Regions from separate parts of the Streptomyces sp. NPDC060002 genome, predicted to be linked through region 2. Evidence: riboswitches for the same ligand, from Rfam matches in the RefSeq annotation. Region 2 holds a riboswitch; each other region holds the start of a gene.
What was found. A riboswitch is a leader RNA that binds a small molecule or an ion and turns the genes downstream of it on or off. The one in region 2 is predicted to bind S-adenosylmethionine.
Positions count from the first base shown of each region.

Region 1: it holds a riboswitch for S-adenosylmethionine, as region 2 does, so the genes downstream of both, ACFWBD_RS21885 (putative leader peptide) here and ACFWBD_RS01840 (amino acid ABC transporter permease) in region 2, are expected to answer to the same signal.
Region 3: it holds a riboswitch for S-adenosylmethionine, as region 2 does, so the genes downstream of both, ACFWBD_RS30145 (aminotransferase class V-fold PLP-dependent enzyme) here and ACFWBD_RS01840 (amino acid ABC transporter permease) in region 2, are expected to answer to the same signal.

Region 1 covers NZ_JBHWUW010000024.1:81,656-85,858, reverse strand. Annotated here, with positions in the region: gene ACFWBD_RS21895 (ABC transporter permease) at 1-540, opposite strand, end outside; gene ACFWBD_RS21890 (ABC transporter substrate-binding protein) at 549-2,171, opposite strand; gene ACFWBD_RS21885 (putative leader peptide) at 2,385-2,501, opposite strand; SAM riboswitch class IV at 2,536-2,645, opposite strand; gene ACFWBD_RS21880 (SAM-dependent methyltransferase) at 2,792-3,607, opposite strand; partial or broken gene ACFWBD_RS21875 (kinase) at 3,848-4,084, shown strand.
Region 2 covers NZ_JBHWUW010000001.1:406,154-410,356, reverse strand. Annotated here, with positions in the region: gene ACFWBD_RS01850 (NAD(P)-dependent oxidoreductase) at 1-278, shown strand, start outside; gene ACFWBD_RS01845 (glutathione S-transferase C-terminal domain-containing protein) at 701-1,597, shown strand; SAM riboswitch class IV at 1,664-1,783, shown strand; gene ACFWBD_RS01840 (amino acid ABC transporter permease) at 2,180-3,160, shown strand; gene ACFWBD_RS01835 (amino acid ABC transporter ATP-binding protein) at 3,157-3,960, shown strand; gene ACFWBD_RS01830 (transporter substrate-binding domain-containing protein) at 4,033-4,203, shown strand, end outside.
Region 3 covers NZ_JBHWUW010000043.1:36,547-40,749, forward strand. Annotated here, with positions in the region: gene ACFWBD_RS30135 (cytochrome bc complex cytochrome b subunit) at 1-220, shown strand, start outside; gene trpD (anthranilate phosphoribosyltransferase) at 365-1,429, shown strand; SAM riboswitch class IV at 1,610-1,726, shown strand; gene ACFWBD_RS30145 (aminotransferase class V-fold PLP-dependent enzyme) at 1,906-3,267, shown strand; gene ACFWBD_RS30150 (Lrp/AsnC family transcriptional regulator) at 3,300-3,581, opposite strand; gene ACFWBD_RS30155 (hypothetical protein) at 3,687-4,203, opposite strand, start outside.

The DNA of each region.
Region 1 (4,203 bases), on a different contig from region 2:
CAGCACCAGGCCACGCAGCCCGTCGTTGCCGAACGCGGGGAACAGCCTCGTCCGGAAGGAGAACAGCTCGACGAGCACCAGCCCGACCCAGAACGTCGGCACCGACACCCCCAGCGGTGGCAACGACAGCAGCAGCTGCCGCAACCACCGCTGGGTGGTGTGGGTCGCCAGGACCGCCAGGCCACCGCCGAGGACCACCGCGAGCAGCAGCGCAGCCCCGGTCAGCTGGAGGGTCTGCGGCAGCGCGTCGGCCAGCGTCGAGGTCACCGGCCGGCCGGTGGACACCGAGTCGCCGAAGTCGCCGCGCACCGCCCTGCCGAGATGGTCGGCGTACTGCGCGAGAACCGGTTTGTCGAAGCCGTACTCGTGCCGCAGCGCGGCGAGTTGGGCCGGATCGACCTGCCCCGTGTCCGCTCCCGCGCCGGCCATCGCCGAGACGGGGTCACCGGGCAGGTAGTCCAGCACGAGGAAGGACACCGTGTAGGCCGCCCACAGCACCCCGAGGGCCTGCGCGAGACGCTTGACCACGTAGAGACGCATGCCGGCCGCTACCCGATCCAGGTGTCGTGCAGCTGGATCCGGCTGGAGGCCTCGAAGGCGAGGTTGTGCACCTTCTTCGCCACCCCCAGCTGGGTCTGCAGCTCCACCACGGGTACGACATACGCGTTCGAAACAATCAACTGCTGTGCCTGGGTGACGAGTTGCTTGCGCTTCGCCGCATCCGTCGTCGCGGCCTGCTGGGTCAGCGCGGTGTCCAGCGCGGTGGCCGGCAGGTGGTAGAAGTTGGCCAGCTGGGTGGAGTACGAGCTGCGCAGGATGTCAGGGTCGGCCCGGGTCACGTTGCCCCACACCGCGTCGAAGTCACCGGACTGAAGGGTGGGGGAGAACTGGGCGATCTGGAGCTGCTTGAGCACCACCTCGACACCGACGGCCTTGAGCTGCTGCTGGATCAGTTCCAGCGCGGGCTGGTTGGTGGCCGCGTTGGCGAACCACTTGACGGTCAGGCTCAGCTTCTTGCCGCCCTTGACCCGGACGCCGTCGCTGCCCGCCTTCCAGCCGGCCGCGTCCAGGAGGGACTTCGCCTTGGCGGCGTCGAAGGCCAGGTCGGCGCCGAGGTCGGTGTAGTCCGGTGTGGTGTGCGCCAGGATGCTGGTCGCCGGCTCGGTGCCGGTCGGGAACACGGCGTCGACGATCTGCTGCCGGTCGATGGCGAACAGGATGGCCTGACGTACCTTCGCGTCCTTGAAGAGCGGCCGGGAGTTGTTGAGCCCCAGGTTGAACACCACGCCCGGGTTGGCCCGTGCCTGGAGGTTCACCGCACCGCCTTGGAGTGCCGCCTCGTTGGCCCGCCCGACGCTGCCGATCGCGTTGACCTGGCCGGACTGGAGGCTGCCGGTGCGCACGCCCGCCTCGGGCACCACCTTGAACACCAGCTTGTCCAGGTACGCCTCGCCCTGCTTGGTCCACAGCGAGGAACCCCAGGCGTACTCGGCGCGCTTGGCCAGGGTGATCGACTGGTTCTGCACGTAGCCGTCCAGCACGAACGGCCCGGATCCGACCACTCCCTTGCTGCACTTCTCCTGCGGGCTCTTGAGCACGCTCGCCGACGACTCGATGCCCAGCGAATGCGTGGCCGTGGCCTGGAGGAACTGCGCGTTGGGCTGCTTGAACTTCACCCGCACCGTGAGCGGGTCCACGGCGGTGGTGCTCTCCACACCGCTCAGGTATCCCTGGGCGAGCGTGCCCAGGGCGCCGAGCTCCGGCACCGCGTCGAAGTTGTCCTTGACCACCTGCCCGGTCAGCGGTGTCCCGTCGCTGAAGGTGACGCCTGATCTCAGGTGGAACGTGAACGTCGTGGTGTCCGAGCTGACGTCCCAGCTCTTCGCGAGCCACGGCACTGTCTTGCCGGTCTTGGGGTCCTGGTCGGTCAGGGAGTCCACGACCTGACGCAGTGAGTAGATGGTGTCGTTGCTGCCCACCTGCTGCGGATCCACGCAGCCGGCGTCGGAACCCACCGCGAAGGTCAGGGTGCCACCCGACTTCGGGCTGCCGCCCGCGCCGCTCGAGCCGCCGCTGTCGCCCGACGAGCAGGCGCTGAGCAGCAGGCTGCCGGTCACGAGTGCGGCGAGCGCCGCCCACCGGTGGGTACGGGAATCCGGATGCGCTGTCACGGGGAGGTTCTCCTACTCCAAGGTCACCGCGCACATGCCGGAGCGGAACGCGGCCATGGCGATGCGCGGAGGGTGCCGGCCACGCACGGGGCACGGACCGACACTGCTCAGAACTGTTCAGGGGGAGGGGGCGTCGATGACTGTGTCGACGGCCATGTCGATGACGGCGTGACCGCGCCGTGGGCGGGGGTCAGCCTGCGAGGTGGGGCGTGATCAGCCCTGACACAGACAGCTGGCGGAACGCTGCAGGTCGATGTGGCGTCGGCGCGAGAAGTTGGAGAACGGCGCCGCGGTCGCGCTCGAGGCACTCAGGTTGCCGCTGTGCCGCACGCTGGACCTCCACCTCTCAGGCCCCTGAACCGGAGCCACGCGCTTGCAGAGTCGGTGACCCTGCCGGGCTTTCACCTGGAGCACCCCACCGCGGAGGAGGGTTGCCGGTCAGCTAGCCAGGGCTTGACGCTGACACTCAATGCCGGGGTCGATCTTACGGAGCGCTGACATTATCCGTCAATATCGGCAGGAGAGTTGAACACCTCCGCCGCACCCGCCGTGACGGCGGGTGCGGCGGAGTGTGATGAGCGCGGGCCGCCCGTCCGGTGAGGGGGCGCCCGCGTAAGTGGCTACGGCTTGCGGGCGAGGCCGCCGTGCTCGGCGATGACGGCCGGGGCGGGGGCGGTTGCCTCCGGGCGCCAGAGGGGGACCGGGACGACCCCGGGCTCCAGGAGTTCCAGGCCGTCGAAGTACGCCGTGATCTCGTCGACGGAGCGCAGGTTGTACGGGACGGCGCCGCTCTCGTTGTAGGCGTCCTGGGCCGCTTCGAAGACCGGGTCGATGCCCCGCGAACCGTCGTTGACGGAAAGGTAGCTGCCGGACGGCAGGGCCGCCATCAGACCGGTGACGATGGAGCGGGCCTGGTCGTAGTCGGCGACGTGGCCCAGGATGTTGCTGAGGATGAGCGCGGTGGGACGGCTGAAGTCGAGCGTCTCGGCGGCGCTCGCCAGGATGCGCTCAGGCTCCAGCACATTGGCGTCGACATAGGAGGTCGCGCCCTCCGCGGTGGAGTAGAGCAGGGCGCGGGCGTGGGCCAGGACCAGCGGGTCGTTGTCCACGTAGACGATCCGGGTCTCGGGAGCGAGACGCTGGGCGACCTCATGGGTGTTCTCGGCGGTGGGCAGGCCGGTGCCGACGTCCAGGAACTGCCGTATGCCCGCCTCGGAGACCAGGTAGGTGATGTTGCGGCGCAGGAACGCGCGGCTGCTGCGGGCGATGGTGACGATGCCGGGGAACACGGCGGTGTAGGCGTCGCCGGCCTGCTCGTCGACGGGGTAGTTGTCCTTCCCGCCCAGCCAGTAGTTCCAGATGCGGGCCGAGTGCGGTACGGAGGTGTCGATCTTCTGATGTGCCGCTGGTCCGGGCGTGGTCACATGGTCGGTCATGAGGGGCGTCCGTCTTTCAGGCGAGGCGTGGGCAGTTCGAGCCACAACTTACGTCCCAACGACCCCGGTACGTACACCCGTTCACATTTTCGATGGGTTCGAACAGTGCCCTCACGGAAGATTCCCGGTTTACGCCCCCATGCGGGCCGGTGCGTCCGTACCGTCGCGCGAGCCGCCGCAGCTCTCCCGGGCCCCCCACCTCGCCCTGTGCGTACCGGTGGTGTCCGCCGTGCCGGTAGCGTGGCCGCCGTGACGGTGGGTACCCCCGAGACCCGGTTGGTCGTCCTGCGCGGCAACAGCGCCTCGGGCAAGTCGGCGGTGGCGGCCGGTCTGCGCGAGAGGTTCGGCCGGGGCCTGGCCCTGGTCGCGCAGGAGAACCTCCGCCGGATCGTGCTGCGCGAGCACGACCGGCCCGGCGCGGCGAACATCGGGGTGATCGAGGCCGTTGCCCGCCATGCCCTGGACGCGGGCATCCACGGCTCCGGTTCCGTGGCGTTCACCACGACGAACGGCAAGCACTCCCTCGCCGCAGACGTCAACGGCGACTGGGCCGGCGACCGGTGAAGATCATCGAGGTGGAGTTCCGCGGCAGGTAG
Region 2 (4,203 bases):
AGTTGGGACTGGCCGCCGACACCCTCGCGCTCGGCGGAGCCCTGGGCCTCGATCCGGTGGTCCTCGGCCGGATCCTGCATCGAGGCAGCGCCGCCAGCTTCGCGCTGGAGCGGGTCGCCGACGCCGGCGGCACCCTCGACCGCATCGGCGCGCACGCGGGCGGACTGCTGGCCAAGGACGTACGCCTGCTGAGCGAGGTCGCGAACGCGGCCGGCCGGGCCGGGCGAGGTTCGGTCCGGGACGCCGCCCGCGCGGCCCTGGACGCCATGGGGCGGTGAGGGAGAACTCCGGCTCCCGGAGCTCCCCCCCCGGCAGCCCCGGCACCCGCCCCGTACCCGCCCGGTACTCACCTGGTGGACGCCCCCTTGACGGAGGCCCGAGGCGGATCGACACTCGATCCGGGAATCCTAGTGAACGGGTAGGGAAACAATGGGGCGACAGGAGCCGATCACCGGCCGCGCGAGCCGCACGGCGTGGTCGTCGCCCCTTCTCACCTCCCGCCGTCACATCGACCTGAAGCGCGTCTGCAGCGCCATCAGGTTCCAGGACTGAGCCGGGCCCGTCCCCGCGCCGAACCGCACCGGCGGTGTCCCCTGGACGCGGCCGCACCCGGCACGAGCGGACGAGGTCCGCACCTCCCTCTTCGACGTCGCATCCGCCGCGCGCACGTCCCTCGTGCGTCCCGCCTCCGGGGAGAGTCATGTCCGTCACACCACTGGCCGCCCACCCGTCCGCCCGGCCCACCGCCGCCTTCCGGGGCCGGATCGGCCGGGACGCGCGCAGCGGCCACTACGCCGTGCCGCGCCGCTACCGCCTCCACCTGGCGGCGGCCGACCCCGACTGTCTGCGCATCGCCGTCACCCACAGCCTCCTCGGCCTGGACAAGGCCTGCCCGGTCACCTTCCTGCCCGCCGTCCCGGACTGTCCCGACGGGGGCCACTCGGCGCTGCGTCCGCTGTACGACGCCAGCGCGCACCGGTACACCGGACCCGCCCTCGCGCCGGTGCTCAGCGACGACTGGTCGGGCCGCATCGTCAGCAGCCACGGCCCCGACATCGCCCGCGACCTGGCCCGGCGGTTCGGCGGGGGCCGGCCCACCCTGTACCCGTGCGGCGCGGAGTCGCAGATCGAGGCCGTCGAGCGGATGTGCGCCCAGGGCGTCGAGGAGGCGGCCCAGCGCGCCGGAGCGGCCGACATCGAGGAGACGGAGCGCACCGCCGCCCTCGACACGCTGCTCACCACGCTCGGGGTGCTGGAGCGGGGGCTCGGCGCCCACGAGTACCTGATCAGTGATCAGATCACCGCCTCCGACGTCGAGTTGTGGGTCGCCCTGGTCCAACTCGACACCGTGCACCGCTACCACCTCGACGCGGCCGCCGTGCACCGCATCGCCGACCATCCCGCCCTGTGGGCCTACGCCGGTCGGCTGGCCGCCCACCCGGCCTTCGGCGCCCACCTCGACCTGGACGCCATCGCCCGCCGTCACCACGCCCGTTGCCAGGGCCTGGAGGCCGCCGGCGCAGCTGTCCAGATCCTGGACTGGGAGACCCACGCGGCAGACGGTTCGGCGGTCCGACCGCAGGTCAACCGGCCCTGACCCGGTCCATCCACTGGACCGCCGTTGACATTCGTTCGGGCAACTGTCTTACTTACGGCCCAGAACGGTCATGAGCGTCAGCGACAAGCCCTGGCTAGCTGACCGGCAACCCTCGCTCCGCGGTGGGGTGCCCCAGGTGACGACCGGACCGACGTTTCGGTAATGACGTATCGGTAAGCGCGAGGGCCCCTCAGGGGCCGGAACAGTGACGGTGACGGACATGTACGCAGCTCATCGGACGGCGCCGCGTCGCCCCCGGGGCTGCGTACGGCCGTACCTCGACATCCTCGTCGCCAACCGCGCCGTCGACCTCCTGCGTGTGAACAGCGCACTGTGTACCGCACCGGGCCGTGCCCGCTGTCGGGGCTGAACGAACCCCTCGCACCGCAGCCCCGCCGCCGCGTTCCTGACGAACACCGCCCGAGCGGTGTGCCGTTGTCCGCCCCACCCCGGTCTCCCGTACGCATCCGTGCGCCATGCCCTGTTCGCGCCCCCGGAGCGGTTCCCGCCGCCCCGCCGAAGCGTGTCCGGCCACGCACGTCCGCCGTGACCCGGGGTGTCCGACTCCCGCCGGAGCCCCTCATGAGTGAACCCCCAGGCGCCGTGACCCTCGCCGAGGCCGCGCCCGTCATCGACGTCCCGTCAGAGAGGCTGACCGCCCAGCGCGTCCAGCCGCTGCGCAAGCCCGGCCGCTGGATCGCCACCGCCGTGGCCCTCGTCCTGGTGGCGCAGTTCACGCACGGACTGATCTCCAACCCCTTCTACCAGTGGGACCGCTTCGGCTACTGGTTCCTGCGGCCGGTGATCCTCGACGGACTGCTGATCACCCTGGAAGTGGCCGCCTACAGCGCGGTGCTGGGCCTCCTCGGCGGCATCCTGCTCGCCCTCGCCCGGCTCTCGAAGAGCCCGGTGCTGCGCGCGGTCAGCTGGACCTACGTATGGGCCCTGCGCTCCATCCCGCTGATCGTGGTGCTGCTCTTCCTCTACAACTTCAGCGCTCTGTACCAGACCCTGAGCGTGGGCGTTCCCTTCGGTCCGGCGTTCTTCCGCTTCGACGAGTCCCGGCTGGCCACCGACATGGTGATCGCCGTCATCGGCCTCAGCCTCAACGAGGCGGCCTACGCCGCCGAAGTGGTCCGCGGTGGCATCCTCTCCGTCGACCAGGGCCAGCACGAGGCGGCCGCCGCGCTCGGTCTGCCCAAGCGCTACCAGTTCTGGAAGATCGTGTTCCCGCAGGCCCTGCGGTCGATCACGCCGAACTACGTCAACCAGCTGATCGGCCTGGTCAAGTCCACCTCGCTGGTCTTCTACGTGTCGCTGCTCGACCTGTTCGGCACCGCGCAGACCATGGGGGCCACCTACCCCGGCGACATCGTGCCGCTGCTGCTGGTCGTCACCGTCTGGTACCTGATCCTGACCAGCCTCGTCTCCGTCGTCCAGTTCTACGTCGAGCGGTACTACGCCCGGGGCGCCACGCGTTCCCTGCCGCCGACGCCGTTGCAGAAACTGCGGACCGGTCTCACCGACCTGCGGGGCCGCATCCGCCGGGAGGCCGCCGTATGACCACCGAGACCGTGCAGAGCGCCGGCACCGCCGCGATCGTGCCCGCCGCCGTCGAGGTGCACGACGTGCACAAGTGGTACGGCGCCCACCGGGTCCTGGACGGCGTGAGCCTGACCGTGCGGCCCGGCGAGGTCACCGTGATCCTCGGCCCGTCCGGCTCCGGCAAGTCCACCCTGCTGCGGGTCATCAACCACCTGGAGAAGCCCGAGATCGGCTACGTCAGCGTCAACGGCGAGCTGATCGGCGTCCGCCGCAACGGCGACCGGCTGCGCGAGCTGAGCGAACGCGCCATCCTGACCCAGCGCGGCCGGATCGGCTTCGTCTTCCAGAACTTCAACCTCTTCCCGCACCTGACCGTGCTGGACAACGTCGCCGCCGCGCCCGTCGCCACCGGGCGGCTCGCCAAGTCCGCCGCCCTGGAACTGGCCCGCGAACTCCTGGACCGGGTCGGCCTCGCCGACAAGGCCGGCGCCTACCCCCGGCAGCTGTCCGGCGGCCAGCAGCAGCGCGTCGCCATCGCCCGCGCCCTCGCGCTGCGCCCCGGCGTCATCCTCTTCGACGAGCCCACCTCCGCCCTCGACCCCGAGCTCGTCGGCGAGGTCCTCGCGGTCATCGAGGACCTGGCGACCAGCGGCACCACGCTCGTCATCGTCACCCACGAGGTCGGGTTCGCCCGCGAGGTGGCCGACCGGGTCGTCTTCATCGACGAAGGGAAGATCGTCGAGCAGGGCCCGCCCAGCGAGGTCCTCGACAAACCGCAGCACGAGCGGACGCGGGACTTCCTCAGCAAGGTGCTCTGACACCGACGCGCCCCCGACTTCCCCCCACGCCACCACCCTCTCGCCCAGTCACACCAGTCACAAAGGACGGCCATGTCTGCCCACTTCACCCGACGCAGCCTGATTCGCGGCATCACCGCGGCGACCGCGGTCGCCACCCTCGCCACCGGGCTCGCCGCCTGCGGTGGTGACAGCGAGGCCGCCACCACGACCGGCAGCGCCGCCGGCAGCGTGACCATCGGCCGGGTGTCCAACGGCGCGGCC
Region 3 (4,203 bases), on a different contig from region 2:
GCTCAGCCAGGAGCAGCTGCACACCCTCACGTCGCACGAGCAGTACGAGCCGGCCGCGATCGGCGCCGCTGTCGACGAGAACGGTGTCGAGCGCAAGGTGAAGAGCAAGGAGAAGCTCCGCGCCAAGATCAGCGGGGCGTACTTCGGTGAGGACCAGCAGATTCCGAAGCCCACCGTGGAGGAGTACAAGGAGATCACGAGCGGCCACGGCCACCACTGATCGCTGAGGCGTCGCCACGCCACAGGAAAGGGCCCCGTCCGGTCTTCGGACGGGGCCCTTTGCCGTGCCCACCGGCTGGATAGGGTGGGGTGGCACCTTGTCACGAGGCGCACGACGCACACGACGACACACGCAGGAGCGGCTATGAGCGCTGTGACCCCCGCTGGAGGCGACACCGCGGCGGGCCGTTCCTGGCCCGAGGTGCTGAACGGCCTGCTGTACGGCCGCGACCAGGACGCCGACGCCACGTTCTGGGCGCTCGACCGGATCATGCGCGGCGAGGCGACCGACGCGCAGATCGCCGGGTTCGTGGTGGCGCTGCGGGCCAAGGGCGAGACCGTCGCGGAGATCAACGGGCTGGTCCGGGCGATGTACGAGCACGCCAACCTGATCGAGGTGCCCGGCCCGACCGTCGACATCGTCGGCACGGGCGGCGACGGCGCGAAGACGGTCAACATCTCCACGATGTCGGCGATCGTCGTGGCCGGCGCGGGCGCCACGGTCGTCAAGCACGGCAACCGGGCCGCGTCCTCCGCGTCCGGCGCCTCGGACGTCCTGGAGAAGCTCGGCGTCAATCTGGAGCTGACCCCGCGGCGGGTGGCCGAGGTGGCCCAGGAGGCCGGGATCACCTTCTGCTTCGCGATCAAGTTCCACCCGGCGCTGCGTCATGTGGGCGCCGCGCGCGGCCAGTTGGGCATCCGCACGGTGTTCAACGTGCTCGGCCCGCTGACCAACCCCGCCAAGGTGCGGGCCCAGGCGGTCGGGGTCGCCGACCCGCGCATGGCGCCGGTCGTCGCGGGCGTCTTCGCCGAGCGCGGCAACTCGTCCCTGGTCTTCCGGGGCGACGACGGTCTCGACGAGCTGACCACGACGGCCACGTCCCATGTGTGGGTCGTCCGCGACGGCAAGGTCACCGAGGAGTCCTTCGACCCGCGTGACGTCGGCCTGGAGCTGGTCCCGGTCGAGGCCCTGCGGGGCGGGGACCCGTCGTACAACGCGGAGGTCGCCCGCCGCCTCCTGGAGGGCGAGACGGGCCCGGTGCGCGAGGCCGTGCTGCTCAACTCGGCGGCGGCGCTCGTGGCGCTCGAGCCGGGCACCGGGACGCTGGCGGAGCAGCTGCGGGCCGGGATGGACAGGGCGGCGGAGTCGATCGACTCGGGAGCGGCCAAGCGGGCCCTGGAGCGCTGGGTGGCCGCCAGCAACGCGTAGGCGCTCCGCCTGCGGTGCCGCGAGGGCCGTGGGTCGTCCGCGGCGCCGTCGTGGCCGGTCGCGCCCACGCGGCGGAGCCGCACATGAGCCCCGCGCTCCTTCGGGGCTCTGCCCCGGGCCGTCCCGCGATCCGGACACGGGTTGCGGGGCGGCGATCACTTCACGTACGTTCCTGTACCAGGTCATGAGTGACAGTCATGAGGCCCCGGCCGACTGTCCGGCAACCCTCCGTCCGTGGCGGGGTGCCCCGGGTGAAGACCAGGCCGTAGGCAGCGAGGTCTACGGCAAGCGCGGACCCCTCGCACTCTTCCGAGTGAGCGCCACCAGGGGTCCTGGTCGTCGAGGGAGCCTTCCGTGAGCAAGCGAATGCGATAGGGCGTAGAGCCCCGCCTCCGCACACCCCTTTCACCTTCCTCCGTGCTCGAGCCATGTCCGCTCGCACGGCGGTTCCCCCTTGCCTCTCACGGGAGTTCGCCATGTCTGTCTCCACCGCTGCCGCCGCCCGTACCGTTTGTGCACAGCTGCCCGTTCTGGGACGGGATGTCACGGTCCCGCTCGTGACGGGCGGCGAGGTCAGTTACGCGGCGCTCGACTACGCGGCCAGCGCCCCCGCCCTCCAGCGCGTCTGGGACGACGTGGCGGCCTACGCCCCGTACTACGGCAGCGTGCACCGGGGCGCCGGCTACCTCTCGCAGCTGTCCACGGACCTCTTCGAGAACGCCCGCAGGACGGTGACCGAGTTCCTGGACTGCCGGCCCGACGACCAGCTGGTCTTCACCCGCTCGACGACGGACTCCCTCAACCTGCTGGCCCGGGCCCTGCCCGCCGACTGCCAGGTCTTCGTCTTCGAGACCGAGCACCACGCCTCGCTGCTGCCCTGGAAGGACGCCCGGGTCACCTACCTCAACGCCCCGCGCACCCCGCGCCAGGCCGTCGAGACGCTGGAGCGGGCCCTCGCCGGGCGTGACCCCTACGGCCCGGCCCTGGTCTGCGTCACCGGCGCCTCGAACGTCACCGGCGAGCTGTGGCCGGTGCGCGAGCTGGCGGCCGCCGCGCACGCGCACGGCGCCCGGATCGTCCTGGACGCCGCCCAGCTGGCCCCGCACCACCCGGTCTCCGTGCAGGAGCTCGACGTCGACTGGGTGGCCTTCTCCGGCCACAAGCTGTACGCGCCCTTCGGCGCCGGCGTCCTGGCCGGCCGTGCCGACTGGCTGGCCGAGGCCGACCCCTACCTCGCGGGCGGCGGCGCCAGCCGCAAGGTCACGCGGCGCGAGGACGGGGGAGTGGACGTGGAGTGGCACGAGAACGCCGCCCGCCACGAGGCCGGCTCCCCGAACGTGATCGGCGCCTACTCCATCGCCTCGGCGTGCAAGGCCCTCACCGAGGCGGGCTTCGACAGCCTGGTCGCGCGGGAGGAGTACCTGATCGCGAAGGTGCGGGACGGCCTGGCCGAGGTCCCGCAGGTGAAGGTGCTCTCCCTGTTCGGCGACGACGCCCCGCGGGTCGGAGTGATCTCCTTCGTCGTCGAGGGCTGGAACAGCTCCCACTTCGCCGCCGCCCTCTCCGCCGAGTACGGCATCGGGGTCCGCGACGGTCTCTTCTGCGCCCACCCCCTGGTCCGCACGCTGCTGGGCAGCGACCCCCAGACCCAGGGCGAGTGCGGGGCCCCCGAGGCGGCGCCCGGCGAGAAGTCCCTCAACGCGATCCGGGTGAGCTTCGGCGCGGGCACCCCGGACGAGCACGTGGACCGCTTCGTGAACGCGGTGCGCGAGCTGGTCAGCGAGGGCGCGCAGTGGCAGTACCGGACGGAAGACGGCCGCTGCGTGCCCGAGGTGTGAGCGACGGTCCGCCGGAGGCGGTGTTCAGGCGGTCAGGAGTCCAGCCCGATCGCGAACGCCGCCTCGAGGTCGTGCTGCGAGTAGGTACGGAAGGCGACGTGCGTGTCCGTGCCCTCCACGCCGGGGATCTTGCTGATGCTGCCCGGGATGACCTCCGCCAGGTCCTCGTGCTCCTTCACCCGCACCATGGCGATCAGGTCGTACGTCCCGGTGACGGAGAAGACCTCGCTGACGGAGTCCAGCGAAGCGATCCGCTCCGCGATCTCGGGAATCCGGTCCACGCTGGTCTTGATGAGGACGATCGCGGTGATCACGGCTGGTTCTCTCCCTCGGGGGGCCGGAGCTGGGCGGGCTTCACTCTATGACGTGAGCGGTGGCTCACCAAAGGGACGGTGGCGGGCAGCGCCGCACAGCCGCGGTCAGCGGACCAGATCCGTCAGGGAACCGCGCAGCGTCTCACGCAGGCGCCGCATCTGCTCGGGGGCGTACGTCCAGCTGTCGTACTCGTTCTGGACGAGCAGCCGGCCGCCGAAGCTGGCGACCCCGATCTTGGGCGGCATGCCCGGCGCGTTGGCCGTACCGCCGAAGCGGAGCAGCTCCACATCCCCGGGGACGGGGTGCGCGGGGATCCGCCCGACGTTGGAGATCCCGTAACTGACGACCGGGACGGGCACCGCGATGCCCCGGGCACCGGCCCGCAGCGCGGCCAGCAGGAACCGCTCGGGGTCGCGCCGCGCCAGCGCGCCGGCCACCTGGTCGGCGACCTCCCGGCCCACCGTCTCCGGCCGGTCGTCGTGGCGGACGGCCAGCGTGGTCTGCAGGCCGGTGATGCAGTTGAGCACGGTGCTCAGGGGCAGTTCGGGGCTCAGTCGGGTGCGCAGGTCGACGCCGTGACCGCAAGTCATCGTCAACGGGCCCTGCTCAGGCGCGAGTTGT